DNA from 3 places in the Pararhizobium sp. P1_E7 genome. Region 2 is predicted to be linked to each of the others. Evidence: predicted binding sites of a transcription regulator. Region 2 holds the regulator's gene; each other region holds the start of a gene.
What was found. The regulator PhoB, encoded in region 2, activates phosphate uptake and scavenging genes when phosphate is short. The targets are predictions, from matches to a motif close to TGTCATNNANCTGTCAT.
Positions count from the first base shown of each region.

Region 1 (10,057 bases), on a different contig from region 2:
TGAACTGGCGGCGATCCGCAAGCGCTTCGGGCGGGGTGCGACGGCGTCCCCGGGCTCCGGGCTCGGCCTGTCGATCGCCGAGCGGCTGTTGCAGCAGATGAATGCCGGATTCGAGGTCTTGTCCCCGGCGACGGGGCGCCACGACGGGTTCGAGGTGGTGCTGCGGTTCGGCCAGGTGGATGCAGCCGGGTGAAGGGTGAGGCGCGATTTTTCTTGCCCGACGGGGAGAAAAGGGAGCCGTCGCTACAGGCCTCTCATCCGTCCTGTCGGGCACCTGCTCCCCGACTGCGGGGAGAAGGGACGAGCGGCAAACTCTGGCGTTCCCTCACCCCGCGTGCGGGGAGAGGGTGAGGGGCCGGGCGTAGCGAGGGACAACCCGCGAACTCTCAATCCCTGTCCGGTGCTCCCAGCGGAAAGAATGAGCGGTACGGGCGGCCTTCGTCGACGGCGCGGGCGAAGGACGGGCGGGCGAGAAGGCGGGCGCGGTAGGCGCGGACATTGGGGAAGGTTTCTGCGATCGGGTGCACCCAGTCGGCATAGAACAATGACGGGCAGGCCGCGCAATCGGCAAGGCTGAACGTGTCGCCGGCGGCCCATTCGGTCTTAGCCACCACGCCGTCGAGCCAGGCATAGGCATCGTCCAGCATCGCTTTCGCCTCGGTGACGCCATAGGGATCGCGATCAGCTTCCGGGCGGATCTGGTTGAACACCACCTTCTGCATCGGCGTCATGACATAATTGTCGAAGAAGCGGTCCATCATCCGGGTGCGCAGCGCAGCCTGCGGATCGTCAGGGATCAGGCGGACGCTGCCGGGGTAGTTCAGCATCAGATATTCGATGATGATGGTTGCCTCCATCACCGCGGTTTCGCCGTCCTTCAGCACCGGCATGCGTTTCATCGGCCAGAGCGCGCACCACTCCGTGACGATCTCCGGCGTGTCTTGTCCGAGCATGCGCAGTTCGAACGGCGTGCCGTTTTCGTAGATCGCGACGAGCACCTTCTGGCAGTAGGACGAAAACGGGTGGGCGAAGAGTTGCGGTTTCATCATATCCTCCAAAAACTGATTTCGATCTGCAACTGGTTGCGTTGTAAAGTAACCGATCCTATATTGCAAGCGGTTTTGAAGAGGGACGTGCCGTGGATACTGTGCAGCGATCGGGATGCCCGATCAATCTTACACTGGAAATGCTCGGCGATCGCTGGAGCCTGATCATCATCCGCGACCTGATGTTCGGCAACCGGCGGCATTTTCGCGAGCTGTTGACGCAGTCGGAAGAGGGGATCGCCTCGAATATCCTGGCCGACCGGCTGCGGCGGCTGACCGAAAGCGGGCTGCTTTCCCGCCGTGACGATCCGAGCCACAAGCAGAAGGGCATCTACAGCCTGACCGAACCGTCAATCCAGCTGGTGCCGCTTCTGGCGCAGATGGGGGCGTGGGGCAGGCGGCATACACAGGCATCCGAGGAACTGTCGATCCGGGCCGAACTTTTGGAAGAAGGCGGGCCTGCGATGTGGGCGGCGTTCATGGGGGAATTGCGGGCGTTGCATCTGGGTGCGCCGGTGCCGGAGCGCTCGGTGTTTGCGGAACTGCAGGCGGCGTATCTGGCGGTGGTGGCGAAGAACTCGACAGCCGAATGATCTGGCGGCCGAATGACGATCCAGACGCCACATTGTCCTAACCGCCCCTCACCCTAACCCCGCTTGCGGGGAGAGGGGACTGCCTCGGAGTTTGCCGCTTATTCCTTCTCCCCGTGGCAACGGGGAGAAGGTGCCCGATAGGGCGGATGAGGGCCTTTAGGCCCTGCAGTTTTGCCGGAAGCTCGCTGTGATCAATACACTTCCGGCACGTACATTTCCGGCGGGACCGGGTGACGCGTGTAGTCGTCGTTGCGAACGCGCTCGGGCAGGACGAGTTCGGGTTTGGGTACATCCTCGTAGGGGATCTGGGCCAAGAGGTGGGCGATGCAGTTCAGCCGCGCCTTCTTCTTGTCGACCGCCTGCACGACCCACCACGGGGCTTCCGCGATATGGGTCCGGGCAAGCATCTCTTCCTTGGCCTTGGTGTAATCCTCCCAGTGAACGCGGCTTTCCATGTCCATCGGCGACAGCTTCCACTGCTTCAGCGGATCGTGGATGCGCATCTGGAAGCGGAATTCCTGTTCCTCGTCGGTGATCGAGAACCAGTATTTGACCAGGATGATGCCGGAGCGCACCAGCATGCGTTCGAATTCCGGCACGGTGCGGAAGAATTCGTCGAGCTCTTCCGGCGAGCAGAAGCCCATGACGCGCTCGACGCCGGCGCGGTTGTACCAGGAGCGGTCGAACAGCACCATTTCGCCTGCCGTCGGCAGATGCGGCACGTAGCGCTGGAAATACCATTGATTGCGCTCGCGCTCGGTCGGTGCGGGAAGCGCGACCGTGCGGCAGACACGCGGATTGAGCCTTTGGGTGACGCGCTTGATGGCACCGCCCTTGCCGGCACTGTCGCGGCCTTCGAACAGAACGACCACCTTGAGCTTCTTGTGCTGCACCCAGTCCTGCAGCCGCACCAGCTCATGCTGCAGCCGGAACAGCTCGCGGAAATAGGTCTTGCGTTCGAGCGTTGGTTCGGCCGACATGCCTTCGGCTACCAGCTCGTCGAGCCGGTCCTCCTCCATCTGCATTTCCAGCTCTTCGTCAAAGCTGTCGGCAATTTCCGCCTTGATGCGGTCGAGCTGGTCAATCATTGGTCACATCCCCGTTGGTCGAGCGCACAGGAGCAGGGTTTGATGACAGGTATGTGACGGGGCGGTGGGGCGCTGCCTATAGCCGGGAATTGCGAGATTTCACGGTGAACGCAATTCGGAATCCAGCTTGGAAATGCCGCATAAAACCCATGGAAGCCGTCTCCGTACATTGACTGCAACCCAAGATGAACTTATGGTTGAAATTCCGGTCGGCGCAATGGCGGTCTGCTTCAAGTGGGGGCTTGTTCATGAAATGCTTTTCCGGGTTTTCGACCCGCATTCTCAGTCTGCTGCTCATTTGCAACATGCTGTCTGTGTCCTTTGGCTCGGCGGCCAATGCCCGGTTCATCCAGCCCGACACCATGGACCCAACGGTACAGGGCGTGGGCACCAACCGGTATGCCTATTCCGGCAATGATCCGGTCAATAAGAGTGATCCGAACGGTCATCAGATGGGGCATAATGGCGGCCCGCCTCTCGATCCTACAGACCGAGACGGGGACAATATCCCTGACTTTTTGGACTCACACCTCGGCATAAATGATCAAGACATACAAATTCATGAGGCCAGTCCGAACTTAGGCGACCCCGGCATTGGAGGGTTGGCAGCTACCGCGGCTGGAGCGGCCATAATGGGCCATCCTCTCGGTCCTATTCGCGGATATCTAAATGACCTAGAGCAAAAAAGTGGAATTGCGATCGGTTCCGAGCAGCGGCAATATCTGGCCCAGGATCTTCGAGATAATACGACGGTTAAAGGGAGTGTGACTGGCAAAGAACTGCTGACCCGCAGGAATGCATGGGATCAAAAGCTCCCCGCCCTGAGAGTCGAGTGGGAGCGACGAACAGGGAGAAAATGGCCAACGTACACTGAAGAAGATATTAGAAGCGGACGTGGGCGGATACATGCCAGAATTGGTTCTCCCTATGAAGCCCACCAGATCCGTCAACTCAGCGACGGTGGTAAGAATACATGGTGGAATATGACACCTCTTTCAGCACTTGATCATCAAGGGGGAGTTCATAGAGCAGGCAGCTCATTGAATGCACTGCGCGATTTTTTCAGTGGGCTTTTCGGCGGAAAATGAGGGAATCCAAATGGAAGACCAGATAGATGATGATGTGCTGCAATGGTATCGCCAGTTTACACGTGAACCATCAGAAGCCCGCGATCACACGACGCCGAACCTTTTCTATCCCGTTGAGGAAAATAGTATAATGGAGTTTGAGAAGGAATTCGGGAACATAATTCCGAATTCTTACAAAAATTTCTTGAAATCGGTTGGGGAAGGCCGGTTAACGGAGGACATGAATGGCGGTCAAAGCCAAGGTTATGAAAATTCATTTCAAGATCCTGCGGAAATGGCGGATTTAATTGGTAAAAAAACTGTCGAATGGGACATTTATCCCGACTTTATCGCCGACAACGAGGTTCCATTCTTTTATATCGGAAACCATTCTGTATTTGTTTTTAGAAAAAATGAAGGAAGCAAAGTATATTTTCCATATCTGGATGATGTTTATGCAGAGAGTTTTGGGGAATTTATTAAGAAGCTTATGGAGAATATCAATTTTTATAATGAAATTCATATTGTCGAATAGTCTGATTGTCCTCCATCTGCATTTCCAGCTCTTCGTCAAAGCTGTCGGCATTTTCCGCCTTGATGCGGTCGAGCTGGTCGATCATTGGTCACATCCCCGTTGGTCGAGCGCACAGGAGCAGGGTTTGATGACAGGTATGTGACGAGTATGTGACGGGCGGACGAAAGAGGTGCCGATCGTAGGCGGGGGTTGTCGGCCGTGCGGCTGGACGATTGACTGCGGCTTTGCGCCGATCGGCGCGACAGCTCCTCGCGTTTCAGCGGCATCCGAACTATTGTGGGGAGAGGGGCCACACAAATGCACAACGAATACATCAACCTAGCGAAGATCAAAAAATTTCTAAGATCAGGAGACCAGATACCGCATCATCTAATGCTTGCAGCCTTGAATGAAGTTACGGGCACGCTGTTCACTGATAGAGAAAGAGCAACTGCCGAAAGCCTGTCCCAAGATGCCGGAAAGTACTTAGAAAATTGGGCGCTCCTAGACTTCATCAGCGCGAAACTCAGCGACGAGGAGGTCGCCGAAATCATTGCTATACGGAAAACCCTTATCTCGAGGCTTTCTGTGCTTCTTCCATCTATCGTGGCTTTGTTCAATATTAATGATTTGGTAGACATCGCCTCAGCCATTCAACAAATATATACCTGCTGCGGCGACTACCCTGTGATCGAGAAGTCGCAATACTCGGCGCAGCAGCGGAAAAAAATTGTCGGAGAAATCAGTTCACTCATCAGCCTTGCAGAGCAGTTGGACGAGGCACTGGATCGAGCGAGCCGTCATGTCGACATCGAGTTTGCGCATCACAAAGATGCAGTAATGAGAATGAGAACGACATCGCAACCTCTGCGCGACGTCGACCAATTTCGTTCTGAGCTGGGAATGCTGCGGTTCGCTGCACAACTGACGCTTTATCGTGATGAGGCTGGTGAACGCTCTTTCTATGTAGGTGACAACAGGGCGCGTACTCACATTGTAGAATACGCGTACCGAATGACGCTACAGTTCGGTGCTCCTAATTTGAAGACTACGCCTGGATCAGACTTTTCAAGTCTCTGCAGTTTAATGTTTGAGCTTGCAACAGGCGCTGCCGATGAGAGCCTAGCGGGCGCTATCAACAAGTTCGCGCGAAGTGAACTGAGACGTGAAATAGATCAAGAAGAAGAAGATAACCGCCACGAAAATAGCGATGAATACATGGCCGAATACGAGGCGGATAATTTCGCAAGCGTCAAGCAAGGGATTCAAAAACTTGAGGCCGAAGAGGCGTTCTGGCTACGGATGCTCGCTGATCGAGTATGGGACGAGAAATCGGAAAACCAAATATTGCTTCGAATTTGGGATGTCCATGCGGAGAAAGAAAAAGCACTGAAGGGCCATGGCCCATTCATAGTTTGGGCAAGTCAGATGAGCAGGAAAACAGGCGAGGAATGGAGAGCAAGAGCCGAACGTTACGAGACTGAGATATTGGAGCTTGCTATCGAACTTGGGCGAAAAACTCGTGCTCGACGCGATTGACCAGCCTTGCGTCGATTTGCCAAAAGCTGATCAACAATCGATCGTCGGCGCAAGCTACAAGAATGCCATGCGGTCCAAACGCAGCGGTGTAGCTTAAAGGACAAAGCCCTTACTTTCGACGGTTGAGACTTCAGCCGGGTAAGGAGATGCGGGTTCGACTCCCGCTACCGCGACCGCTCGCATAGCAGACACCACTGCCGCGTTGGAACGCCTGATCATTCAATGCGAGAAGAAGCGGCCTCGGCCCCGACACGCCAAACCCCACTTCCTTCTCCATTGCACGTCGCCCTCATTTTCGCTAAGAGACCGCCAACTTCTAAAAGCAGGCGTGAACCCCAAGCGCAGCATTTTCGACCGGTAGAGGCACATGGCACGCATCGTGATGAAATTCGGCGGCACGTCCGTCGCGGATATGGATCGCATCAGGAATGTGGCCCGCCATGTGAAACGTGAAGTCGATGCCGGCCACGAGGTTGCCGTCGTTGTGTCGGCGATGTCGGGCAAGACCAACGAGCTGGTTTCCTGGACGCGCGACGCCTCGCCGATGCATGACGCGCGCGAATACGACGCCGTCGTTGCTTCCGGCGAGCAGGTGACCTCGGGCCTTCTGGCGATTGCCCTGCAGAACATCGGCATCAACGCCCGCTCCTGGCAGGGCTGGCAGATCCCGATCAAGACCGACAATGCCCATGGCGCGGCGCGTATCCTGGATATTGACGGTACCGAACTGATCCGCCGCTTCGGCGAAGGCCAGGTGGCCGTCATCGCCGGTTTCCAGGGGCTTGGACCCGACAACCGGATCGCCACGCTTGGCCGCGGCGGCTCGGACACGTCGGCAGTCGCGATCGCCGCTGCCGTCAAGGCTGACCGCTGCGATATCTATACCGATGTCGACGGCGTCTACACCACCGACCCGCGCATCGAGCCGAAGGCCAAGCGGCTGAAGAAGATCGCGTTCGAGGAAATGCTGGAAATGGCATCGCTCGGCGCCAAGGTCCTGCAGGTTCGCTCGGTCGAGCTTGCCATGGTATTCAAGGTTCGCACCTTCGTGCGCTCCAGTTTCGTAGACCCCGACGCGCCGGGCATGGGCGATTTCCTGAACCCGCCCGGTACGCTGATTTGTGATGAGGATGAGATCGTGGAACAGGAAGTCGTCACCGGCATCGCCTATGCCAAGGATGAAGCGCAGATTTCGCTCCGGCGCGTGGCCGACCGGCCGGGCGTTTCGGCTGCGATCTTCGGACCGCTCGCCGAATCCCATATCAATGTCGACATGATCGTCCAGAACATTTCGGAAGACGGATCGAAGACCGACATGACGTTTACGGTGCCGTCCAGCGATGTCGACAAGGCATTGAAGGTGCTGGGCGAAGCCAGGGATAAAATCGGCTTCGACGTCATCCAGAACGAATCAGGCCTGGTGAAAGTCTCGGTCATCGGCATCGGCATGCGCAGCCATGCGGGCGTGGCCGCGTCCGCTTTCCGCGCACTTGCCGAAAAAGGCATCAACATCAAGGCGATCACCACCTCGGAAATCAAGATTTCCATTCTGATTGACGGTGCTTACGCCGAATTGGCCGTTCGCACTTTGCATTCCGTCTACGGTCTGGATAAGAGTTAAGGTAGCGGCGGCAACGGTGCTTTGGCGCAAGTGTGCCGGAACAAATTGCCGCCTGCAGTTGTTGACTTTTATTCGGGAGACGTTGCGCGATGAGAGACCTCTCAGCGGGCCCACGCGTCCTCCTCAAGCGGTTGCGCGAACTGATGGCGGAACCGCTCGAGCCGCAGGAGCGCCTTGACCAGATTGTTCGCCAGATTGCGCAGAACATGGTCGCGGAAGTGTGCTCGGTCTATGTGCTGCGCTCCGACGGCGTGCTCGAACTCTACGCCACCGAAGGTCTGAACCCAGGCGCCGTCCACCTGGCACAGCTGCAGATGGGGCAGGGCCTCGTCGGTACCATTGCGGCGAGCGCCCGGCCGCTCAATCTGTCCGACGCGCAGGCGCATCCGGCCTTCACCTATCTGCCGGAGACCGGCGAAGAAATCTATCATTCCTTCCTCGGCGTGCCGATCCTCAGGACCGGCCGCTCGCTCGGCGTTCTCGTCGTACAGAACAAGGCCAGCCGCACCTATCGCGACGACGAGGTCGAGGCGATGGAAACGACGGCGATGGTTCTGGCCGAAATGGTCGCAACCGGCGAGCTGAAGAAGATCACCCGGCCGGGCCTGGAACTCGATCTGTCGCGGCCGGTGACAATCGACGGCTCAAGCTTCAATGACGGCATCGGGCTCGGCTACGTCGTGCTGCACGAGCCGCGCATCGTCGTCACCAATCTCTTGAACGAGGATACCGATCATGAGCTTGGCCGGCTGGCCGAAGCGCTGGGTTCCTTGCGCATCTCGATCGACGACATGCTGTCGCGCCGCGACGTTTCCATGGAAGGCGAACATCGCGCCGTACTGGAAGCCTACCGGATGTTCGCGCATGACCGTGGCTGGGTCAGGAAGCTCGAAGAGGCGATCCGCAACGGCCTGACGGCGGAAGCGGCGGTCGAGCGGGTTCAGAGCGAGACCAAGGCGCGGATGATCCGGCTGACGGACCCCTATCTGCGCGAGCGCATGCACGATTTCGACGACCTCGCCAACCGGCTGCTGAGGCAGCTGACCGGCTACGGCGCGAAAATGTCGGCCACGGATTTCCCCAACGACGCGATCGTCGTCGCCCGCGCCATGGGGGCTGCCGAACTGCTCGATTATCCGCGCGAAAACGTTCGCGGCCTCGTGCTCGAGGATGGCGCGGTGACCAGCCATGTGGTGATCGTCGCTCGCGCCATGGGCATTTCGGTGGTTGGCCAGGCGGCGGGCGTGGTGGCGCTGGCTGAAAATGGCGACGCGATCATCGTCGATGGCGACGATGCGAAGGTGCATCTGCGGCCGATGGCCGATCTGCAGCGGGCGTATGAGGAAAAGGTCCGGCTGAGGGCCCGCCGCCAGGAGCAGTTCAAGGCACTGCGCAACGTCGAACCCGTGACCAAGGACGGCAAGCGGATCAAGCTGCAGATGAATGCCGGCCTTCTGGTCGACCTGCCGCAACTGTCGGAATCCGGGGCCGAAGGCATCGGCCTGTTCCGCACCGAGCTGCAGTTCATGATCGCCTCGACCATGCCGAAGATGGAAGAGCAGGAGCTGTTCTACCGCAACGTCATGAAGCAGGCGGCAGGCAAGCCGGTGACGTTCCGCACGCTCGATATCGGCGGCGACAAGGTGGTGCCCTATTTCCGCGCGGCGGAAGAGGAAAACCCGGCGCTCGGCTGGCGGGCGATCCGCCTGTCGCTCGACAGGCCTGGCCTTTTGCGCACGCAGTTGCGCGCCATGCTCAGGGCGTCGGCGGGCGAGGAGCTGCGCATCATGCTGCCGATGGTGACGGAAGTGTCCGAACTGCGCACCGTGCGCGAGCTGTTGCAGAAGGAAATCCAGCGGCAATCGAAGGTCGGCGAGCAATTGCCGCGCAAGCTGCAGTTCGGCGCCATGCTGGAAGTACCAGCACTCCTGTGGCAGATGGACGAGCTGATGGACGAGGTCGATTTCGTCTCGGTCGGATCGAACGACCTGTTCCAGTTCTCGATGGCGGTCGATCGCGGCAATGCGCGGGTGTCCGACCGGTTCGACGTGCTCGGACGGCCATTCCTGCGCATCCTGCGCGATATCGTCCGGGCCGGCGACCGCAACGCCACGTCGGTGACGCTGTGCGGCGAGATGGCGAGCAAGCCGTTGTCGGCGATGGCGTTGCTCGGCATCGGCTACCGTTCCGTCTCGATGTCGCCGACGGCCGTCGGGCCGGTCAAGGCGATGCTCCTGGCGCTCGATATCGACAAGCTGTCGGCCATGCTGCATGCGGCGCTGGACGACAGGCGGAGCGAGACACCGGTGCGCGAAATGCTGGTGGCGTTCGCTGCGGAGAATGGGATTCCGGTTTAGAGAAAGCTGCCCCTCATCCGCCCTGTCGGGCACCTTCTCCCCGTAAGACGGGGAGAAGGGACAAGCGGCGAACTCTTTGTTCCTCTCAACCTGAAAACGATGCTGACGGTGATGGAGGGGCGGCAAACTCGGTCATCCCCTCTCCCCGCCTGCGGGGAGAGGGCTAGGGTGAGGGGCAGGCCCATATGGATGTAGGAGATGAGAGGTCCGGACAAACAAAAGACGGAGCGCG
Region 1 is NZ_JBFUBH010000024.1:38,895-48,951, forward strand. Features, by position in the region: gene AC1D17_RS19440 (sensor histidine kinase) at 1-193, shown strand, start outside; gene AC1D17_RS19445 (glutathione S-transferase family protein) at 387-1,046, opposite strand; gene AC1D17_RS19450 (winged helix-turn-helix transcriptional regulator) at 1,139-1,639, shown strand; gene ppk2 (polyphosphate kinase 2) at 1,831-2,727, opposite strand; gene AC1D17_RS19460 (RHS repeat-associated core domain-containing protein) at 2,976-3,815, shown strand; gene AC1D17_RS19465 (SMI1/KNR4 family protein) at 3,826-4,329, shown strand; gene AC1D17_RS19470 (hypothetical protein) at 4,627-5,847, shown strand; tRNA gene AC1D17_RS19475 (tRNA-Arg) at 5,930-6,020, shown strand; gene AC1D17_RS19480 (aspartate kinase) at 6,215-7,468, shown strand; gene ptsP (phosphoenolpyruvate--protein phosphotransferase) at 7,558-9,825, shown strand; gene AC1D17_RS19490 (endonuclease domain-containing protein) at 10,024-10,057, shown strand, end outside.
Region 1: ppk2 (polyphosphate kinase 2) is a predicted target of PhoB. The motif match lies at 2,770-2,786, and genes of this name have one in related genera.

Region 2 (10,057 bases):
TCATAGTCGAGTGAATTCAGAAGGTGGCGGATGAGGTTCAGGTGCGCGCGCTTCTTGTCGTTGGCGCGAACGACGGTCCAGGGCGCGTGCTCCGTATGCGTCTCCCGCAGCATGGTGTCGCGCGCCTCGGTGTAATCGTCCCATTTCGTCAAAGCTGCGATATCCATCGGCGAGAGCTTCCAGACCTTCAACGGATCGTGACGGCGGTCGTGGAACCGTTTCAATTGCATCTCGCGGCCGATATCCAGCCAGAACTTGAAAAAGAAAATCTCGTCGCCCGTAATCAGCTTCTCCAGCCGGGGCGTCTGGCTCAGGAACTTCTTGTGTTGATCGGGTGTGCAGAACCCCATGACCGGTTCGACGCCGCCGCGATTGTACCAGGAGCGGTCGAACATCACGAATTCACCGGCGGTCGGGAAATGCGAGATGTAACGTTGATAATACCACTGCCCCCGTTCGGTTTCGGTTGGTTTGGGCAGCGCAACAACGCGGGCGGAGCGGGGGTTGATATAGGACCGGATGGCGTAGATGGAGCCGCCCTTGCCGGCCGCATCGCGCCCCTCGAACAGGGCGATCACACGTTTTCCGGTTGCCTGCAGCCAGAACTGGACCTTCACCAATTCGATCTGCAGTTTTTCGAGAAGATCGTCATAGTCGTCGCCGTCGAATTTTTTCTCGTAGGGAAAGTCTCCCGAAGCCAGCGCCTTGTCGTCGATCCAGTCGGGCAGCTTCGGATTGTCGATGTCGAAAACCCGGTTCTTGCCATTGATCACCAGCTCGACCGGCTTGTTTTCTTCCATATCCGCCATGGCGTATCCTCGCTGAATGCATTGTACGGCCGGCCGCCGATTTCACGGGAGGAGGCCACAATTGCATTGCGAATTCAAGCATGCCGTGAAAATCATGTCATGAACCTCCGCTATCACCGGTCAATTGCACCGTGCACGTGAGAAGATTTTGGAAAATACAAAAACAGTCTGGGAGCGCCTGAAGACGACAGCCAGGTCGGAGATGTGGGTCATCGGCCTGTCCGTTGCCGCCGCCGGAGGTCTTGTTCTCTTCGGTATTCATACGGCAGCCGTGCTGCTGTTCTGGCTCGTCTGGATGATCGTCCTGTTCAATCGGTCCACCGATCCCAAGCCGCCCGTACCGGCAGTGGCGCCCTCTGTGGTGAAGGAAACGGATTTCGGGATACTTGCGACGGCCTTCAATGCGCTCGACACCCCCATTTTGGTGGTGGCGCCGGATGAAACCGTCCTTTTGCAGAACCAGGCGGCGGAAAAAGCCTTCGGCACCATCCCGCCGAACACCGACCTGTCGGCCAGGGTCCGTTCGCCCGGCATACTCGATATGGTCCGCGAAACCATCGTCACCGGCAAGGTCAACCAGATAGAACATTCGGAACGCTTCCCATCCGAGGCGGTCTATATCGTTCGGGTCGCGCCGGCGGAGATCGGCCAACGGGCCGATGAGCGGCTTTACATCCTGTCCTACCGCGATATTTCCCAGGCGCGGCGCATCGACCGGATGCGGTCCGATTTCGTCGCCAACGCGAGCCACGAGTTGAGGACACCATTGGCCTCGTTGCGCGGTTTTATCGAGACGTTGCAGGGCCCTGCGCGAAACGACCAGAAGGCGCACGAAAAGTTCCTCGGTATCATGCATGAACAGGCGACACGGATGAGCCGGCTGGTCGATGATCTCCTGTCTTTGTCGCGGCTGGAGTTGAAATCCCATATTGCGCCGGACGAGGCGATCAACCTGGCGCCGCTGCTCGGCCATGTTCTCGATACGCTGTCGCCGCTTGCCGAGGATGTCGGTGTCGAGATTTCACTGATCGTGCCGGATGATCCGGTGATCGTGCAGGGGGATCGCGACGAGTTGACGGAAGTGTTCGAGAACCTGATCGAAAATGCCTGCAAATACGGCCAGGAGGGCAAAAAGGTCGAGGTCGCGCTTTCAGGTGGTGGCGATGCGCCCGCAGAGGTTTCGGTTCGCGATCACGGGCCTGGCATTGCGGCGGAGCACGTTCCGCGGATCACCGAACGATTCTATCGGGTTAACGTCGAAGCCAGCCGATCGAAAAAAGGCACCGGTCTGGGGCTTGCCATCGTCAAGCATATCTTGACCCGGCATCGCGCCAGACTGCTGGTTCAGTCCGAAGTCGGCAAGGGTACGGTCTTTACGGTGAGGTTTTGACACAAACCCATCGCCTGAAAAGTCACATGTCAAAAATACACAGTTATTTCAAATAGTTGATATGTCACAAATGTTTCGTCAAGTTGACATAAAAGGTGTGGGCATCGGGCGCTAACTAGGGCGGCCGATCGACACGGCGAAAGCGAGCGCTGGTGAAAAGCGCACCCACACAAGCCCATTATGGGAGTATTCTGATGAAGTCCTTGAAACTTACTGTTGCAGCTCTGGTTGCATCCGCCGCTTTTGCTGGCGTTGCCATTGCTCGCGACCAGATCCAGGTTGCCGGTTCCTCGACCGTTCTTCCCTACGCAAAGATTGTTGCCGAAACGTTCGGCGAAACCTTCCCCGACTTCAAGACCCCGGTTGTTGAATCCGGCGGCACCGGTGCCGGCCTGAAGGAATTCTGCAAGGGCGTTGGCCCGGACACGATCGATATCGCCAACGCATCGCGCAAGATCAAGGACAGCGAGCTGGAAACCTGCAAGGCAGCCGGCGTCACTGAAGTCCAGGAAGTCAAGATCGGTTATGACGGCATCGTCTTCGCAACGGATAAGGGCAATGCCGATCTGAAGCTCGTCCCGAAGGACCTCTACCTGGCGCTCGCCGCTGAACTGGTTGTCGACGGCAAGCTCGTTGCCAACCCTTACAAGAAGTGGTCGGAAGTCAACAAGGACCTGCCGGACGTTGAAATCGCCGCTTACATCCCGGGCGAAAAGCACGGCACGCGCGAAGTCTTCGACGAAAAGATGCTGGCCCACGGCTGCAAGGACGCGGGTGCTGACGTCGCCATCAAGGCTCTTATTCCCGACGCAAAGGAAGCTGCCAAGAAGTGCATCGCTGTTCGTAAGGACGGTCTGGCGATCGATATCGACGGCGACTACACCGAAACACTCGCTCGTATCGCTTCCAACAAGAACGGTATCGGCGTTTTCGGCCTGTCCTTCTATGAAAACAACGCTGACAAGCTGAAGGTTGCGACCGTCAGCGGTATCGTTCCGTCGGTCGAAACGATTGCTTCGGGCGAATATCCGGTTTCCCGCCCGCTGTTCTTCTACGTCAAGAAGGCTCACCTCGGCGTTATCCCGGGCCTGAAGGAATATGTTGAATTCTTCCTCGACGACCAGATGGTCGGCCCGGATAGCCCGCTGGCTGCCTATGGTCTCGTTCCGGCTCCGGACGCCGAGCGCGAAGCTGACCGCAAGGCCTTCACCGACGGCAACATGCTCTAATACACCTCAAAAATCCGGCACGGCAGTTTTGCCGTGCCGGACCTCCCGAGTATGCGGATTTGCCGGCTTTCATGTTTGACAAGGCCGGGGGGACATATCGATGAGCACTTCTCTTATTCTTTTGATCATTTTGATCGTTGGCCTTGCGGCGTATTTTGCCGGCCGCGCACGGGCGATGGCCAGCTCCAAAGGCAAACTTTCCGCCCTGCATTCGCTTCCCGGTTATCATGGCGTCTATGTTGCCATCTGGGCGGTTTTGCCGGCTGCGTTCGTTCTTGCCGTCTGGCTGATCGCCAGCCCGTTTTTCGTTGAAAATTCCGTTCGAACTGCTTTGCCGGAGAATGTGCGCAGCCAGGGCGGCGCGACCACCGAACTCATGCTCGGTCAGGTCATGCAGGTCGCCAACGGCTTGAAGCTGCTGAACAGCGACGAACTTGCGGCCGTCACAAGTGGCTCCAGCAACCTTCGCGATGCCTTGGCGGCCAAGGGCGTGCCGATGGCAAATGCCGGCGAGCCTTACATGGTCGAGGCAGCGCAGCAGTACAACTCTCTGAAGGATGGCAGCCGGTGGACAATGAGCGCCGTCGTGCTGATCATCGCGATCGCCGGCGCCGTTTTCGCCATTCGCGGCATCAGCGCGCCGTTCCGGGCCAGAAACCGGGTCGAGCGCGTCATGCTCGGTGCCCTCCTGGTGGCATCTTCCATCGCGATCCTGACGACAGTCGGTATCGTCGGCTCCATGCTGTCTGAGGCGATCCGCTTCTTCCAGTCGGTATCCCCCAGCGCGTTCTTCTTCGGCACGGTCTGGGATCCGCGGTTCTCGGCTGCGGGCAGCGGTGGCACGGAAGGACAGTTCGGACTTCTGCCGCTTCTGGCCGGCACCCTCTACATCGCTTTCGTCGCCATGCTGTTTGCGGTGCCTGTCGGCCTGTTCGCCGCCATCTACATGGCCGAGTACGCAAAGCCTGCGGTCCGCGGCATTGCCAAGCCGCTCCTTGAAATTCTCGCCGGCATCCCGACCATCGTCTACGGCTTCTTCGCGCTGGTGACGGTCGGGCCTTTCCTGCGCGATATCTCCGCTGAGCTGAACGGCCTGGTCACCGGGAACTACGTTAACTTCATCCAGGCGCAGAGCGTTCTCACCGCCGGTCTCGTCATGGGCATCATGCTGATCCCGTTCGTGTCGTCGCTGTCGGACGACATCATTACGCAGGTGCCGCGCTCGCTGCGTGACGGTTCGCTCGGCCTCGGCGCCACACGCTCCGAAACCATCAAGCGCGTTATCCTGCCGGCTGCTCTGCCCGGTATCGTCGGCGCCTTGCTGCTGACGGCCTCGCGTGCTGTCGGTGAAACCATGATCGTGGTGCTGGCTGCAGGTGTTGCTGCCCGCATGCAGCTCAACCCGTTCGAAGCGATGACCACGGTCACCGTCAAGATCGTCAATCAGCTGACGGGCGACCTCGAGTTCAACTCGCCGCAGACACTGGTGGCGTTCGCGCTGGGCATCACACTGTTTGCCATCACGCTCTGCCTCAACATCTATGCACTCTACATCGTGCGCAAGTATCGGGAACAGTACGAATGACCGACATGACATCCTCCGTACAGTCCTCCTTCGTGCGCCCGGCGCAGGCAAGACGCGATATCGGCATCAAGAAGCGCTACGCTGCCGAACGCCGCTTCAAGGCTTATGGGCTCATCGCCATCCTGATCGGTCTGTTCTTCCTGTTCGTTCTTTTGTGGACTGTCGTCTCCAAGGGCTACACGGCCTTCCAGCAGACGGCGATCACGCTGCCGATCGAGTTTTCGGAAAAGATCATCGATCCGAAGAACGAGCGTGGTGCAAATCCCACCAAGCTGATGACGGCGAACTATCCGCTTCTGGTGCGCGATGCGCTGGTCAAGGCTCTCGATATCGATCCCGCCAACAAGCCGCTCGTCAAGCAGGCGACGGACATGGTCTCGGCAAGCGCCCGGACGCAGCTTCGCGATCTGGTCGTTGCCAATCCCACACTCATCGGCACGACTGCCAATGTCTCCCTGCTGGCGGAAGGCAATATCGACAGCGCCAACAAGGGGCAGATCGACCTGACCGTTGCCGAGGCCAACCGCAAGGTGAAGGACCAGCAACTCGAATGGATGAAAAAGCTGTCCGAGACCGGTGCCATGGCCAAGCAGTTCAACACCGGCCTGTTCACCTATGGCGCATCGAGCCGGCCTGAAGCTGCGGGCATCGGCGTCGCTGCCCTCGGTTCGCTCTATATGATGCTGATCGTCCTGGCGCTTGCCCTTCCGATCGGCGTTGCAGCATCGATCTACCTGGAAGAGTTCGCGCCCAAGAACAGGCTGACAGACCTCATCGAGGTCAATATCAACAACCTCGCGGCTGTTCCGTCGATCGTCTACGGTCTGCTTGGCCTGTCGATCTTCATCAACTTCGCCGGCATGCCCCGTTCGGCCGCTGTCGTGGGTGGCCTTGTCCTGACGCTGATGACGCTTCCGACGATTATCATCGCCACGCGTGCAGCCTTGAAGGCAGTCCCGCCGTCGATCCGCTCGGCCGCTCTTGGCCTGGGTGCCTCGAAGATGCAGACGATTTTCCACCATGTCCTGCCGCTGGCCATGCCGGGCGTCCTGACAGGAACCATCATCGGTCTGGCGCATGCGCTCGGTGAAACCGCGCCGCTGCTCCTGATCGGCATGGTGGCCTTCGTGGTCGACTATCCCGGCTCGCCGATGGAGCCGTCCACTGCCTTGCCGGTCCAGATCTATATGTGGGCCAACGAAGCCGAACGTGCATTTGTCGAACGGACTTCGGGTGCGATCATGATCCTCTTGATCTTCCTCGTCGTCATGAACCTTGGCGCAATCCTGTTGCGGCGTCGCTTTGAGCGGCGCTGGTAGTGAGGTAGAAACATGAACATGATGTCAGAAGCAGCAGTTGAAAAGGCGCTGGACCAGAAAATGAACACTGTTCCTTTCAAGATGATCGGAAAGGACGTTTCGGTTTATTACGGCGAGAAGCGTGCGCTTTTCGATGTGAACCTCAACGTTCGCGAAAACACGGTCACCGCGCTGATCGGCCCGTCGGGCTGCGGCAAGTCGACGTTCCTGCGGACCCTCAACCGCATGAACGACACGATCGACGGCTGCCGAGTCACCGGCAAGATTACCCTCGACGACGGTGACATCTACGACCCGAGCATCGACGTCGTTGAACTTCGCGCCCGCGTCGGCATGGTCTTCCAGAAGCCCAACCCGTTCCCCAAGTCGATTTACGAGAACGTCACCTACGGTCCGAAGATCCATGGTCTCGCCCGCACCAAGGCTGAACTTGACCAGATCGTCGAGTCGAGCCTGCAGAAGGCCGGTCTCTGGAACGAGGTCAAGGACCGCCTGCATGAATCCGGCACCGGTCTCTCCGGCGGTCAGCAGCAGCGCCTGTGCATTGCCCGCGCCGTCGCCGTCAGCCCGGAAGTCATTCTGATGGATGAGCCCTGTTCGGCGCTGGACCCGATCGCGACCGCCAAGGTGGAAGAGCTGATCCACGAACTGCGCACGAACTTTACGATCGTCATCGTCACGCACTCGATGCAGCAGGCTGCACGCGTGTCGCAGCGCACCGCCATGTTCCACCTCGGCAATCTCGTCGAGGAAAACGACACCGACAAGATGTTCACCAATCCGGACGACCAGCGTACCCAGGACTACATCATGGGCCGTTTCGGCTGAAGGCGCTTCCCCACCCTTCCATGCCGGCAGGGTGGCGGTCTTCCAACCCGGATTGTGATCGCAAGGAAAAACAATCATGTCTACGCACATTGCTTCCGTCTATGACGAAGATCTGAAGTACCTGACCCGCCGCATCTCCGAGATGGGCGGTCTGGCCGAACAGATGGTGGCCGAATCCGTGCGCGCCCTGGTCAATTCCGACCTGGCGCTCGCCCAGAAGGTCATCTCCGACGACACCATCCTCGACGAGGCCGAGCGCCAGATCGGCGAGAAGGCGATCGTCACCATCGCAAAACGCCAGCCGGTCGCCGCCGACCTGCGGGAAATCATGGGGTCGATCCGCATCGCGGCCGATCTGGAGCGGGTCGGCGATCTCGGTAAGAACACTGCCAAGCGCGTCATCGCCGTTTCCAGCGCCAGCCTGCCGCGCCAGCTTGCCCGCGGCCTCGAGCATCTGGCCGAGCTTGCGCTCGTCCAGCTCAAGGAAGTGCTCGACGTCTATGCTTCGCGCTCGCCGGAAAAGGCCAACAGCATTCGCGAACGCGACGGCGAGATCGATGCGATCTATACGTCGCTGTTTCGCGAACTGCTGACTTACATGATGGAAGATCCGCGCAACATCACACCCTGCACGCATCTTCTGTTCTGCGCCAAGAACATCGAGCGCATCGGCGACCACGCCACCAACATCGCCGAAACCATCTACTACATGGCGACCGGCGCGCAACCCGTTGGTGAGCGTCCGAAGGACGATACAGCCAACACCGTCGGCGCGATCGGCAATTGATCGCGTGATTAAGTAAGTAAAGCCTTACGTAATGACTGCGCGAGCGGCCGCTGGAGCCGCTCGGCAAGCCTTCGGCCAGCCGGCCGGGCGCCTAGGAGCTGACTGCATGTTGCCAAGAATTGCCGTTGTTGAAGATGAAGAGGCGCTTAGCGTTCTCCTCAGATACAATCTTGAGGCCGAAGGGTTCGAAGTCGATACGATCAATCGTGGCGACGAGGCGGAAATGCGCCTGCAGGAACGCCTACCCGATCTCCTGATCCTCGATTGGATGCTGCCGGGCGTTTCCGGCATCGAACTCTGCCGCAGGCTGCGCCAGCGCTCTGAGACAGAGCGCCTGCCGATCATCATGCTGACGGCACGCGGCGAGGAAAGCGAGCGCGTCCGCGGGCTTGCCACCGGCGCCGATGACTATGTGGTCAAGCCGTTCTCGACGCCGGAACTCATGGCGCGGGTCAAGGCGATGCTGCGCCGGGCCAAGCCCGAAGTGCTGTCGACGCTGCTGAAATGCGGCGATATCGAACTCGACCGCGAAACCCACCGCGTTCACCGCAAGACCCGTGAAGTCCGCCTCGGACCGACGGAGTTCCGTCTGCTCGAATTCTTCATGGCCTCGCCGGGCCGTGTCTTCTCGCGTTCGCAGCTGCTGGACGGTGTCTGGGGTCACGACATCTATGTCGACGAGCGCACGGTGGACGTCCATGTCGGCCGTTTGCGCAAGGCTCTGAATTTTTCCAACATGCAGGATGTGATCCGCACAGTGCGCGGCGCAGGCTATTCGTTGGAAAGCTGAGCTTCTGTATTGCCCAGACGTAGAAAAGGGGCCGCTTGGGCCCCTTTTTCGTAAAAAGCAATCCGGCCTCAGCGTGCCCGGCGGCGCTCCGCGGAAGGCTGGTAGGCCAGCTTGGCGTGGAACGTGCAGTAGGGCGACGTGTCCGGGGAGTCGTTGCCGCAGAAGTGGAATTCTTCTTTCATCGGATCGCCGATCGGCCATTTGCAGGTGCGGTCGGTCAGCTGCGTCAGTGCCAGGCGGCGCGACATCGGAACAACGACGTTGTTGCCCGCCGGTGCTGCTTCCTGATCCTCGATCGCGTCGATTTCCAATTCTTCCTTCATGACGGCTGCACCGGTGGTGCGCGTCATTGTGCGGGTGGCGGTCATGCGCGATGCGGTGTAGTTGTTCGGTGCGCGGGGAGCTGCGGCAGGCGCGGGGCGTTTTGCCCGTGCCGTGGTCGTGCTGCCGCCAGCCTTGGCGCGGCCCGGCAGGCAGAGCCGGTGAACCTTGCCGATGACGGCATTGCGGCTGACGCCGCCGAGCTGCGCAGCGATCTGGCTCGCGCTCAAACCTTCGGACCACAATTTCTTGAGTTTTTCGACCCGCTCGTCAGTCCAATTCATGGTCTTGTCTCCATTCCCAGCGTTGGTGATGGTCGAATCCTCCACCGAGCCCTGGATGTGCTCCGAGGCTGAAACGCGATAACACTTTTGGTGACTAGGTCCGCCGCATGCGTTCTAGTAATTGTTTCTTAACGTAGAGCCCGGGGGACTCGCTGACAAGAGTCCGGGGAATCCCGCCGAATCGATTTCTGAGTTTTCCCCAACTTGCTTGCGATGCGTGGCATTTTTGCAAGGGTATCCGGCTAAAAAAAATCGCTTCCGCTGTGTCTGCCCGAATTGCCGGAAATCATGGGCTTTTGTTGACATTGCAGTGCGAAATGAAGATAGTGCCCCTGCCGCCGCGAGGCGGCATTTTGATTTTTTACGGGCTGCCCGCAGCCTCGTTGAGGATCTGGTTGTATAATTGCCGTGATGGTTTGAGGAGACACGCGCCATGGCCGATGCCACGCCGCTTTATGACACATATGCCCGTGCGCCCTTGCGGTTCGAGCGCGGCGAAGGCGTCTGGCTGATCACTGAAGATGGCACGCGCTATCTCGATTTCGCCGCCGGTGTCGCGGTCAATTCGCTCGGTCATGCACATCCGCATCTTGTGTCGGCGTTGAAGGAGCAGGCGGACAAGGTCTGGCACCTGTCGAACCTTTATGAAGTCCCCGGCCAGGAAAGCCTCAGCCGCCGCCTGACGGAAGCGACCTTCGCCGACAAGGTGTTCTTC
Region 2 is NZ_JBFUBH010000032.1:6,061-16,117, reverse strand. Features, by position in the region: gene ppk2 (polyphosphate kinase 2) at 1-809, opposite strand, end outside; gene phoR (phosphate regulon sensor histidine kinase PhoR) at 958-2,199, shown strand; gene AC1D17_RS21040 (substrate-binding domain-containing protein) at 2,394-3,428, shown strand; gene pstC (phosphate ABC transporter permease subunit PstC) at 3,529-5,013, shown strand; gene pstA (phosphate ABC transporter permease PstA) at 5,010-6,332, shown strand; gene pstB (phosphate ABC transporter ATP-binding protein PstB) at 6,345-7,160, shown strand; gene phoU (phosphate signaling complex protein PhoU) at 7,237-7,947, shown strand; gene phoB (phosphate regulon transcriptional regulator PhoB) at 8,054-8,737, shown strand; gene AC1D17_RS21010 (GcrA family cell cycle regulator) at 8,806-9,342, opposite strand; gene AC1D17_RS21005 (acetylornithine transaminase) at 9,776-10,057, shown strand, end outside.

Region 3 (10,057 bases), on a different contig from region 2:
AAATGGCCTCACTTCATATGGTCCGGCATCCGCCCGGCCGCCGCCCGGTCCATCCTCGCGGCAAGCTTGAAGTCCAGCTCGGTAAGCCCTTGGGAATCATGGGTGGTCAGCGTCACGTCGACCTTGTTGTAGACATTGAACCATTCGGGGTGATGGCCGAATTTTTCTGCCGCCAACGCACTTTCGGTCATGAACGCGAAGGCCTCGACGAAGCTCTTGAACCGAAAGGCTTTCCAGATCGACATCCCGTCTTCCGCAAGCACCCAGCCCTCCATCTTGTGCAGGTTCTCGGCGATTGCTTCAGCAGTGAGTTTTTCCTGTTTCATGGCAGTTTCCTCCAGCTTCTTCGACGGCGGCATTTTCCGGTTTCGCAACGCGGCAGCTAGGGATAGGTTCAACCTTTTCCTACAGCGCCGAGCGTCATGTCTGACGCGCATCGCTGGGGCAGGCCCGTTGGATAATATGAAACCTGTCAGAATTCTCTTCGTCTGTCTCGGCAATATCTGCCGTTCGCCCTTGGCCGAGGGCATTTTGCGTCACGTTGCGGGGGATGGTCCGGTGGACGTCGATTCGGCTGGCACGGGCGGCTGGCATATCGGCGATCCGCCGGATCACCGCTCGATCGCCGTTGCGCTGAAACATGGGATCGACATTGCCGGCCAACGCGGGCGCAAGGTCGATGCCGGCGATTTCGAGGCGTTCGATCTGATCTTCGCTATGGACCGCAGCAATCTCGCCAGTCTGCGCGGGTTGGCACCGCTTGAGACACAGCACAAGCTGCATCTGTTTCTCGACTATACGCTGGGTACTGCGCGCGATGTCCCCGACCCCTATTACGAGGGGCCGGAAGGCTTCGAAACCGTCTACAACATGCTTTTCGAGGGATGCACGTCGCTCATCGGCAGGCTCGAAGCGCGCTCATAGAGCGGGAAGGCCTCTTCGGTGACATAAGGGCCGCCGCCGACCGAATCGCGCGACGACAGGAGCACGAAGCGCGAGACGGTGAACGGGTTGGTGTAGAAGCCGCCGCGGCCCGAAAGATAGCCGACAACATCCTCGACCCGTGAAGAGCGCAACCGTGCGAGCGTCACATGAGGGGCAAATTTGCGGGGATCGGCGGGTAGGCCCAGCCGCTGGCAGATACGTTCGATTTCGGCCTGAAGGGCATAGAGTTCCGGCGGGTTGCTGACGCCGGCCCAGACGGAATGCGGTTTTTTTGATCCGAAAGCGCCGGTGCCGGTCAGCTGCAGCTGGAATTCCGGGCGTTCGATGCGGTCCAGCCGATCCACGATCTCGTCGGCGGTACGATTGTCGACGTCACCGATGAAGCGAAGGGTGATGTGGTAATTCTCCACATCGATCCAACGGGCACCGGGAAGACCACCACGCAACAATGAAAGGCTCATCGCGGCATTACGCGGTATCTCGAGGGCGGTGAAAAGTCTCGGCATAACGAGCTCCCCGAATCTCTTGAAGATAACCCAGCGAATCATGCTTGCCATCTGGAAGCAATTACAATTTCGCACCTGCAATATTTATCCAACGGGATTAACAGGTGCTGAACAAGGAAATAGTTCTTGTTTGGTTGGCGTCAACCTCCCGTTGTGAGGGATTGAAGGAACCGTTCGGCTGATGGCAGGAAGCGGCCCACCATGACGCCGATGCCATCGCCGTTCGGATGCATGCCGTCGTCGATCTTCAGTTTGGCATCTTCGACGACGCCGTCGAGAAAGAATGGATAGAGTTCTGCGCCATAGGTCCTGGCGAGCTCCGGATAGATCGGATTGAACCGCGCCGCATAGTCGGCGCCCATGTTCGGCGGCGCCATCATACCGACCAAGAGCACCGGGATACCGCGTGATTTCAGCTTCTCGATCATGGCGGCAAGGTTCTTGCGGCTTTCCTCCGGCGCGATGCCGCGCAAGGCATCGTTGGCGCCGAGTTCAAGGATGACGCCCCTGGTGCCATCCGGTACCGACCAGTCGATCCGCGCCAGACCGCCGGATGTCGTGTCGCCAGAGACGCCGGCATTGCTGATCGCCACGTCGTGACCCTTGGCGCGCAAGGCCTTTTCCAGCCGGGCCGGAAAGGCGTCTTCTGCCGGCAACTGATAGCCGGCCATCAGGCTGTCGCCAAAACCAACGAGGTTGAGCGGCTCTGCGCGGCCGATCGCCGGCATGATCACAATCGCCGTGATCGCCAACAAAAATGTACAGAAACCTTTTATTCGCATGAACGCGCCCTTAAATCGGTAAAAGTCAGCCGTTCCGGCAAGCTTCATACTATACATATAGGACAGTTTCCCTTGGCAAAAACCATGATCGAACTGAAAAATGCGGATCTGACCCTCGGCCAGGCCGCTGCGTCCGTTCATGTTCTCAAGGGAATGCACCTGTCGATCGATGCCGGCGAATCCGTCGGCATCGTCGGTCCGTCCGGATCCGGTAAATCCACGCTGCTGATGGTTCTGGCCGGGCTGGAACGCCTCGATAGCGGCGAGATCGTCATCGACGGCACGCCCTTGCATGGTTTGAGTGAAGACCGGGTGGCGGAGTTTCGCGGCCGCAATATCGGTATCGTCTTCCAGTCTTTCCATCTGATCCCGAACATGACGGCGCTGGAAAATGTCGCCGTGCCGCTTGAGCTTGCCAATATCCGCAACGCTTTCGAGATCGCCCGGCAGGAGCTTGTCTCCGTCGGTCTCGGCGAGCGGCTGTCGCATTATCCCGGCCAGTTGTCCGGCGGCGAGCAGCAGCGTGTCGCCATTGCCCGGGCGCTTGCACCGTCGCCGAAGCTACTGATCGCTGACGAACCGACCGGCAATCTCGATGCCGAAACCGGCAGCCAAGTGGCTGATCTGATTTTCTCCAAACAGGCCGAGCGCGACATGACGCTGGTTCTGGTCACCCATGATGCATCGCTTGCCGCCCGCTGCTCGCGCCAGGTGCGGGTGCGATCCGGCGAGATCGTTTCCGGCGCCAGTCATGAGCAGCCGGTTTCCGCACCGCTGTCCAAGGCTGCGTCGGCATGAGGGCCGCTGCTTTCGGCGGGCTTCGTCCCGGACTGGCTTTCCGCCTTGCGCTTCGCGAAATGCGCGGCGGCCTGAGGGGGTTCTATATCTTCCTTGCCTGCGTGGCGCTTGGAACGGCAGCCATTGCCGGGGTCAACTCGCTGTCGCAATCGATCACCGGCTCCATCGCCAGCCAGGGCCGCGAACTGCTCGCCGGCGATATCCGCTTCGAACTCAACAACCGCGTCGCGACCGACGAGGAAAAAAAATTCATCGGCAGCCTCGGCACGGTCGCGGTCTCATCCGGTCTGCGCTCGATGGCCCGGCTGCCGGATGGCTCCAACCAGGCGCTGGTCGAACTGAAGGCCGTTGACGCAGCCTATCCGCTCTATGGCACGTTCGAGAGCGAACCGGCGGCACCGCTGGGCGATATGCTTTCAGAAAACAACGGTGCCTACGATGTGCTGGCGGCGCCGCTTTTGCTTGAGCGTCTTGGGATCAAGACCGGCGATGAAATCCTGCTCGGGACCGCCCGTATTCGCATCGCGGGCACCATCGTGCGTGAACCGGATGCCCTGTCGGACGGGTTTGGTTTTGCACCGCGCCTGCTGATCTCAAAACAGGCGCTTGATGCTTCCGGTCTTGTGCAGCCGGGGAGCCTGGTCGAGCATACCTACAAGGTGAAGGTCGCGGATGCCTCCAGCGTACCGGCTTTGCGCAGGCAGGCGGAGGAAAAATTTCCGCAGGCAGGCTGGTCTGTTCGCACCAGCCAGAATGCCGCTCCGGCGCTGACGGCCAATATCACCCGCTTTTCCCAGTTCCTCACCCTTGTCGGGCTGACGGCGCTGATCGTCGGCGGCGTCGGCGTCGCCAATGCGGTGCGTGCCTATCTCGATTCCAAGCGCGGCGTTATCGCCACGTTCAAATGCGTCGGTGCGCCCGCCTCGATGGTCACCACTATCTATCTCATCCAGATCCTGCTGATCGCCCTGATCGGTATCGGCATCGGCCTGGTGCTGGGCGCGCTCATTCCCTTTGTCGCGGCGCAATTCCTCGCCGGCGTCTTGCCAATTTCGACGGCGTTCCAGCTCTATCCCGGCGCGCTCGGTCTTGCCGCCGTGTTCGGCCTTTTGACATCGCTCGCCTTTGCCATCCTGCCGCTCGGCCATGCCCGCGAAGTGCCGGCGACGGCGCTGTTTCGCGAACAGGGGTTCGAGCGGGCACGCCTGCCGTCCTGGCCCTATCTCCTGGCCGCCGCCCTTTGCCTCGGAGCTCTTGCAGGCCTTGCGATCGTCACGGCCTATGACAGGACGATCTCGCTGACGTTCCTTGGTGCCATCGCCTTTTCATTCGTCGTGCTGCGCGGCGTCGCCGTTCTGGTCGCCATGCTCGCCCGCCGGGCGCCGCGCGTCAGCTCGCCGGCGCTCAGGCTTGCCATCGGCAATATCCACCGCCCCGGTGCGCTGACGCCGTCGGTGGTGCTGTCGCTCGGCCTTGGCCTGGCACTGCTGGTGACGCTGGCACTGATCGACGGCAATCTGCGCCGCGAACTGACCGGCAATCTTCCGGAACGCGCGCCGAACTTCTTCTTCGTCGATATCCAAAGCGCCGAGGTCGAAGGCTTCCGTTCCTTGCTGCAAAAGAGCCTTCCAAAGGGCAAGGTCATCGAAGTGCCGATGCTGCGCGGGCGTATCCTCGCCTTCAACGGTGAGGATGTGACGAAAATGAACGTACCGCCGGCCGGGCAATGGGTCCTGCGCGGCGACCGGGGCATCACCTACGCCAAGAACCGGCCGGAAAATTCGTCGCTGACCCAAGGCGACTGGTGGGCGCCGGACTATACCGGCGAGCCGCTGGTATCGTTTTCCGCTGAAGAAGCCGGTGAACTCGGCCTGAAGATCGGCGATACCGTCACCGTCAACGTGCTCGGCCGCAATCTCACGGCCCGGATCGCCAATTTCCGCAAGGTGGAGTGGGAATCGCTGTCGATCAACTTCGTCATGGTGTTCTCGCCGAACACCTTTGCCGGCGCGCCGCATGCCTGGCTTGCAACGGTGATCGATCCGGGTGCTACGGCCAAGGAGGAAGCAGCCACCTTGAAGGCGGTGACCAATGCCTATCCGACGATCACCAGTGTCCGCGTCAAGGACGCACTCGACATCATCAACGTGCTGGTCGGACAGCTGGCGACGGCCATTCGCGCTGCCGCTGCCGTCGCGCTGGTCGCCTCCGTCCTGGTGCTGGCCGGGGCGCTTGCCGCCGGCAACCGGGCACGGACGCATGATGCCGTCGTCCTGAAGACGCTGGGGGCGACGCGCTCGACGCTGATCCGCGCCTTCTGCTACGAATATGCGATACTCGGGCTGTCAACGGCGATCTTTGCCCTGTTCGCCGGTGGCGTCGCGGCATGGTTCGTGGTCAGCAAGATCATGAGCTTGCCGTCGTCCTTCCTGCCGGATGTGGCGCTGATCACCATGGCTGTCGCCCTCGTCGTCACGGTCGGTTTCGGCCTGGCAGGCACCTGGCGGGTGCTCGGGCAGAAGGCTGCACCCGTCCTGCGGGAACTCTGAGGGGCAGTTAACCGTTAACGCTAGCGCCGGAAAGCCGCCGAAAGCGGCTTTTCGAGTGATTCAGGCCCCTTGCGGTCTTGTGCAAGTCGTATTTCGACATCATATTTAGCACAGGCATGCTGGAGCCCCGCAGCGGCGCCTGGGCCGAGTGGCTGGCATCTTGAAATGATGCGCCCTTATGACCCGACACCGTAAACTAAACCGGGGCTTATATAGAGGAAACAATGGCTGATCTTAGAAACTACCAAACCCGGACGGCGCAGACTGGTGCGCAGGCGGGGGCCGTAATCGACGAAGGTCTGCGCACCTATATGCTCAAGGTGTACAACCTTATGGCCCTTGGCCTGGCAATCACTGGTATTGCCGCCTTTGCCGCCTTCCAATTCGCATTCGCTGACGGACAGCTGACCGCCTTCGGTCAGGCGATCTATGTGAGCCCGCTGAAGTGGGTCGTGATGCTCGCCCCGCTGGCTCTGGTGTTCTACATGAGCTTCCGTATCAACTCGATGAGCGTCTCCGCCGCGCAGACGGCCTTCTGGGTCTACGCCGGTCTGATGGGCCTGTCGCTGTCGTCGATCTTCCTGATCTATACCGGCCAGAGCATCACCCAGACGTTCTTCGTCACGGCCGCTTCGTTCGGCGCCCTGTCGCTCTACGGATACACCACCAAGCGTAGCCTGTCGGGCATGGGCTCGTTCCTGATGATGGGTCTGTTCGGCCTGATCATCGCCTCGATCGTCAACATCTTCCTCGCCTCGTCGGCGCTTGATTTTGCGATCTCGGCCATCGGCGTTCTGATCTTCGCAGGCCTCACCGCCTGGGATACGCAGAAGATCAAGGAAATGTACTTTGAAGCGGATAGTGCCGACGTTGCTGGCCGCAAGGCCATCATGGGCGCCCTGACCCTGTATCTCGACTTCATCAACCTGTTCCTGTTCCTGCTCCGGTTCCTCGGAAATCGCGATTAGTTCGAACTGGCAACATCTGGAAAGGCGGCTTCGGCCGCCTTTTTTGTGCCCTGGCTCCGCGGGCGGCATCCGCTTGCTCGTGCCGCTGCGATATGACAGAGGACTGGTGGTCTTCTTTTTCACTCAGGCTTTCCCGATGGCTTTCATCCTGCGCGACGCCACCTTATCCGACCTCCCGGCCATCGCCGCGATCTATCGGGAATCCGTGCTGAACGGCGTCGCCTCCTATGAAATGACCCCACCCGACGAGGCCGAAATGGCGTCGCGCTTTTCTGTCATCACCGGCAACGGTTATCCCTATATCGCAGCCGTCGATGCCGATGGGGTGCTGCTCGGTTACGCCTATGCCTCGGCGTTCCGGACCCGCCCGGCCTACCGGTTCCTGGTCGAGGATTCGATCTATCTGGCGCCGGAAGCGCGCGGCCAGGGCGTGGGCAAGGCGCTGCTTGCCGACCTGATCAGCCGCTGTACGCAGCTCGGTTTCCGCCAGATGGTCGCCGTCATCGGCGGCGCGCATCCGGCATCCGTCGCGGTCCATCGCGCAGCAGGTTTCGCGCATGGCGGATTGATGAAGGGAACCGGTTTCAAGCACGGCCGCTGGCTGGATACGATCATCATGCAATTGCCGCTCGGCGACGGTCTGACCACCGATCCCGAACCCGGCGTCTATCCCGATACGCTGTATCGCACCTGATTCAGGTCTTGATGACCTTCAGCATCTTGTCGAAGACTTTCAGCACCTGCTGCAGGTCATGGCCACGTTTCAGGATCATGCCGTGCGTATTGGCGACGCTAAAGGCCCCTTGTTTCGCTGCCAGTTTTGGATTTTTCTCGATCCGGAAAAGTGGCATCTCGCCCGAGCGCTTGAACACCGAGAAGACCGCCCTGTCGCGCAGATGGTCCATTGCATAGTCGCGCCACTCGCCCTCGCCGACCATGCGACCGTAAATCCGCAGGATCATGTCGAGTTCCCGGCGGTGGAAGGTGATCGGGAGTAAGTCCTGGTTGTTGCTGCGGTATTCGTGCAGGTTCACAACCACATCTGACGTTTGCTGCCTTTCCGAACGGGTTTCGCCTCGCTGAAAATCCGGCTCATCGGTCATTTCTACCCCGGCTTTATTGTGACAGGACGGTTACAGTTTGCCTGAGCTTCGCTGAAATGCAAGCCGCAAGGCGGATCGGACGAAGGGAGACTTTTTTCGGGTGTGCCGCATTTCAGCCCAATCGGTGCCCCAATTGGCGACGAAACTCGCGCCCGTCGGCACTGGGGGAGTCCTCCCGCGTGTGCGGCCTGCATGTCCGTTTGAAGGTTTCTGCCCTGAACGGGGTGCAGCTCGGAGCGGCTGGCCAAAGCGCCCATCGGGCGCGGCTGCTCCAGACACCATGCGGGTCGGGTACTGCATGTGCCTGCGAAGCGTGGACGGTTCGGTCCGGCATCTTCGAACCCTCAGCCCCAGCCCCTCGATGCTGCCGGGCCGAACCAGTTATTCAATTGGCGGTATTGTCCGCCATCACAGTCGTAGCGCCCAGGATGGCGCCGGGCGTTTCGCTGTCCTTCATCTTCTGCAGCAGCACGGCGCAGCCGCCGTTTTCTCCCTCGTTGAGGATGGAGGCGGGCAGAACGAAACTGGCAGGCTTGCCATCCCACATGCCGATCGTCTGGACATCGCGGACGGAATGCCAATAGGAAATCGTCTTGCCGCTGTTTTCGCCCTTCTTGACGGCGACAATCTGCTGGCGATTGAAATAGGCGACGACGACATTGGCCTTGCCGCTGCCGGCACCGATCTGGATGTCGATCTCGTCCTTGCGGACGCTGGCGGAGACCGGAACGTCAAGGCCCTTTCCCGCAGAATTCATCGCCGAAAGACGATTGTTGATTCCGTTGAGATCGGCGCCGTTGATATGGTCGCGGCCGTTGAGCACCGCCTGCGGCGTGTAGACACCGCTGCGGCCAAACATTCTGGCGTAGGCATATTGCCGGGCGGTGTTGTCCTTCGAGGCCAGCGTGTCAGCCCAGCCGAGATAGTTCCAGTAATCGACGTGATAGGACAGTGCGACGACCTTGCCGCTGTCGATCAGCGTTTTCAACGCCGCATCCGCCGGCGGACAGGACGAACAGCCCTGGCTGGTGAACAGTTCCACGACGCCTGCCGGTGTCACCGCGTCCCCCGCCACGGCTGGCATCGCCATAAGGCCAAGGCCGCAGGCGAGCGTGATGCGGCGAACGGTGGATGATCCAGACATCGAGCTTCCATTTCAAGTGTTTTGGCATTTCAACGAGATTGTACCGGTGTGCAGCCTTTATCTGCGTCTTTCATACGCTGCTCCCCTTTCAACAGAAAATCACGTTGGAGTGAGATTTATGGCACCGGCGATCACAAAAAAGCCGGGGCTCGTGAAAGCCCCGGCTTCATTCATCTCGGCATCACGGATGCATCACGCAGCGAGGTCGCGCAAGACCGTCTGCAGGATGCCGCCATTGTTCATGTAGGTCACCTCATCGAGCGTATCGATGCGGCAGATCAGCGGAACGTCCTTCACCGTGCCGTCGGCATAGGTGATCTTGGCGACGCGCTTTTCACGCGGCTGGACGTTGGCGAGATTGTCGATCGTGACGGACTCGTCGCCCTTCAGGCCGAGCGATTCCCAGGTCGTGCCTTCCTCGAAGACGAAGGGCACGATGCCCATGCCGACGAGGTTGGAGCGATGGATACGCTCGAAGGACTGGGCGATCACGGCCTTGACGCCAAGCAGGTTGGTGCCCTTGGCCGCCCAGTCGCGTGACGAGCCATTGCCGTATTCGACACCGGCGAAGATGACCAACGGCACGCCTTCGGCCTTGTACTGCATGGCAGCGTCGTAGATCGACATCTCTTCCTTGGAAGGATAGTGGATCGTGTAGCCGCCCTCCTTGCCGTTCGGTCCCATCATGTGGTTGCGGATGCGGATATTGGCAAAGGTGCCGCGCATCATCACTTCATGGTTGCCGCGGCGTGTGCCGTACTGGTTGAAGTCGGCAACGCCGACGCCATGGCCGATGAGGTAGGCCCCGGCAGGCGATGCTGCCTTGATCGAGCCGGCCGGCGAGATGTGGTCGGTGGTGATCTTGTCGCCGAACAGGCCAAGGACGCGGGCGCCCTTGATGTCGGAGATGCCCGAACCGGTCTTGCCCATGCCGACGAAGTAGGGCGGGTTCTGGACATAGGTCGAATTGTCGTCCCAGGCATAGGTCTGGCCGGCCGGAACCTGAACCGCCTGCCAGTTGACGTCGCCCTTGAACACATCTGCATATTTCGATGCGTAGAGTGCGCGGGTCACGTATTTCAGGATGAATTCCTGGATTTCCTGCGAGGTCGGCCAGATGTCCTTGAGGAATACCGGGTTGCCATCGCTGCCGATACCGAGCGGCTCGGTGGTCAGGTCCTTCTGGACCGTACCGGCCAGCGCGTAGGCGACGACCAGCGGCGGCGAAGCGAGGTAGTTCGCCTGAACGTCCGGCGAGATAC
Region 3 is NZ_JBFUBH010000004.1:32,167-42,223, reverse strand. Features, by position in the region: gene AC1D17_RS06200 (4a-hydroxytetrahydrobiopterin dehydratase) at 9-326, opposite strand; gene AC1D17_RS06195 (low molecular weight protein-tyrosine-phosphatase) at 463-924, shown strand; gene thpR (RNA 2',3'-cyclic phosphodiesterase) at 864-1,451, opposite strand; gene AC1D17_RS06185 (arylesterase) at 1,592-2,233, opposite strand; gene AC1D17_RS06180 (ABC transporter ATP-binding protein) at 2,306-3,031, shown strand; gene AC1D17_RS06175 (ABC transporter permease) at 3,028-5,580, shown strand; gene AC1D17_RS06170 (Bax inhibitor-1/YccA family protein) at 5,805-6,548, shown strand; gene AC1D17_RS06165 (N-acetyltransferase family protein) at 6,685-7,242, shown strand; gene AC1D17_RS06160 (DUF2794 domain-containing protein) at 7,244-7,651, opposite strand; gene AC1D17_RS06155 (DUF1223 domain-containing protein) at 8,037-8,741, opposite strand; gene acnA (aconitate hydratase AcnA) at 8,988-10,057, opposite strand, start outside.
Region 3: AC1D17_RS06160 (DUF2794 domain-containing protein) is a predicted target of PhoB. The motif match lies at 7,670-7,686, and genes of this name have one in related genera.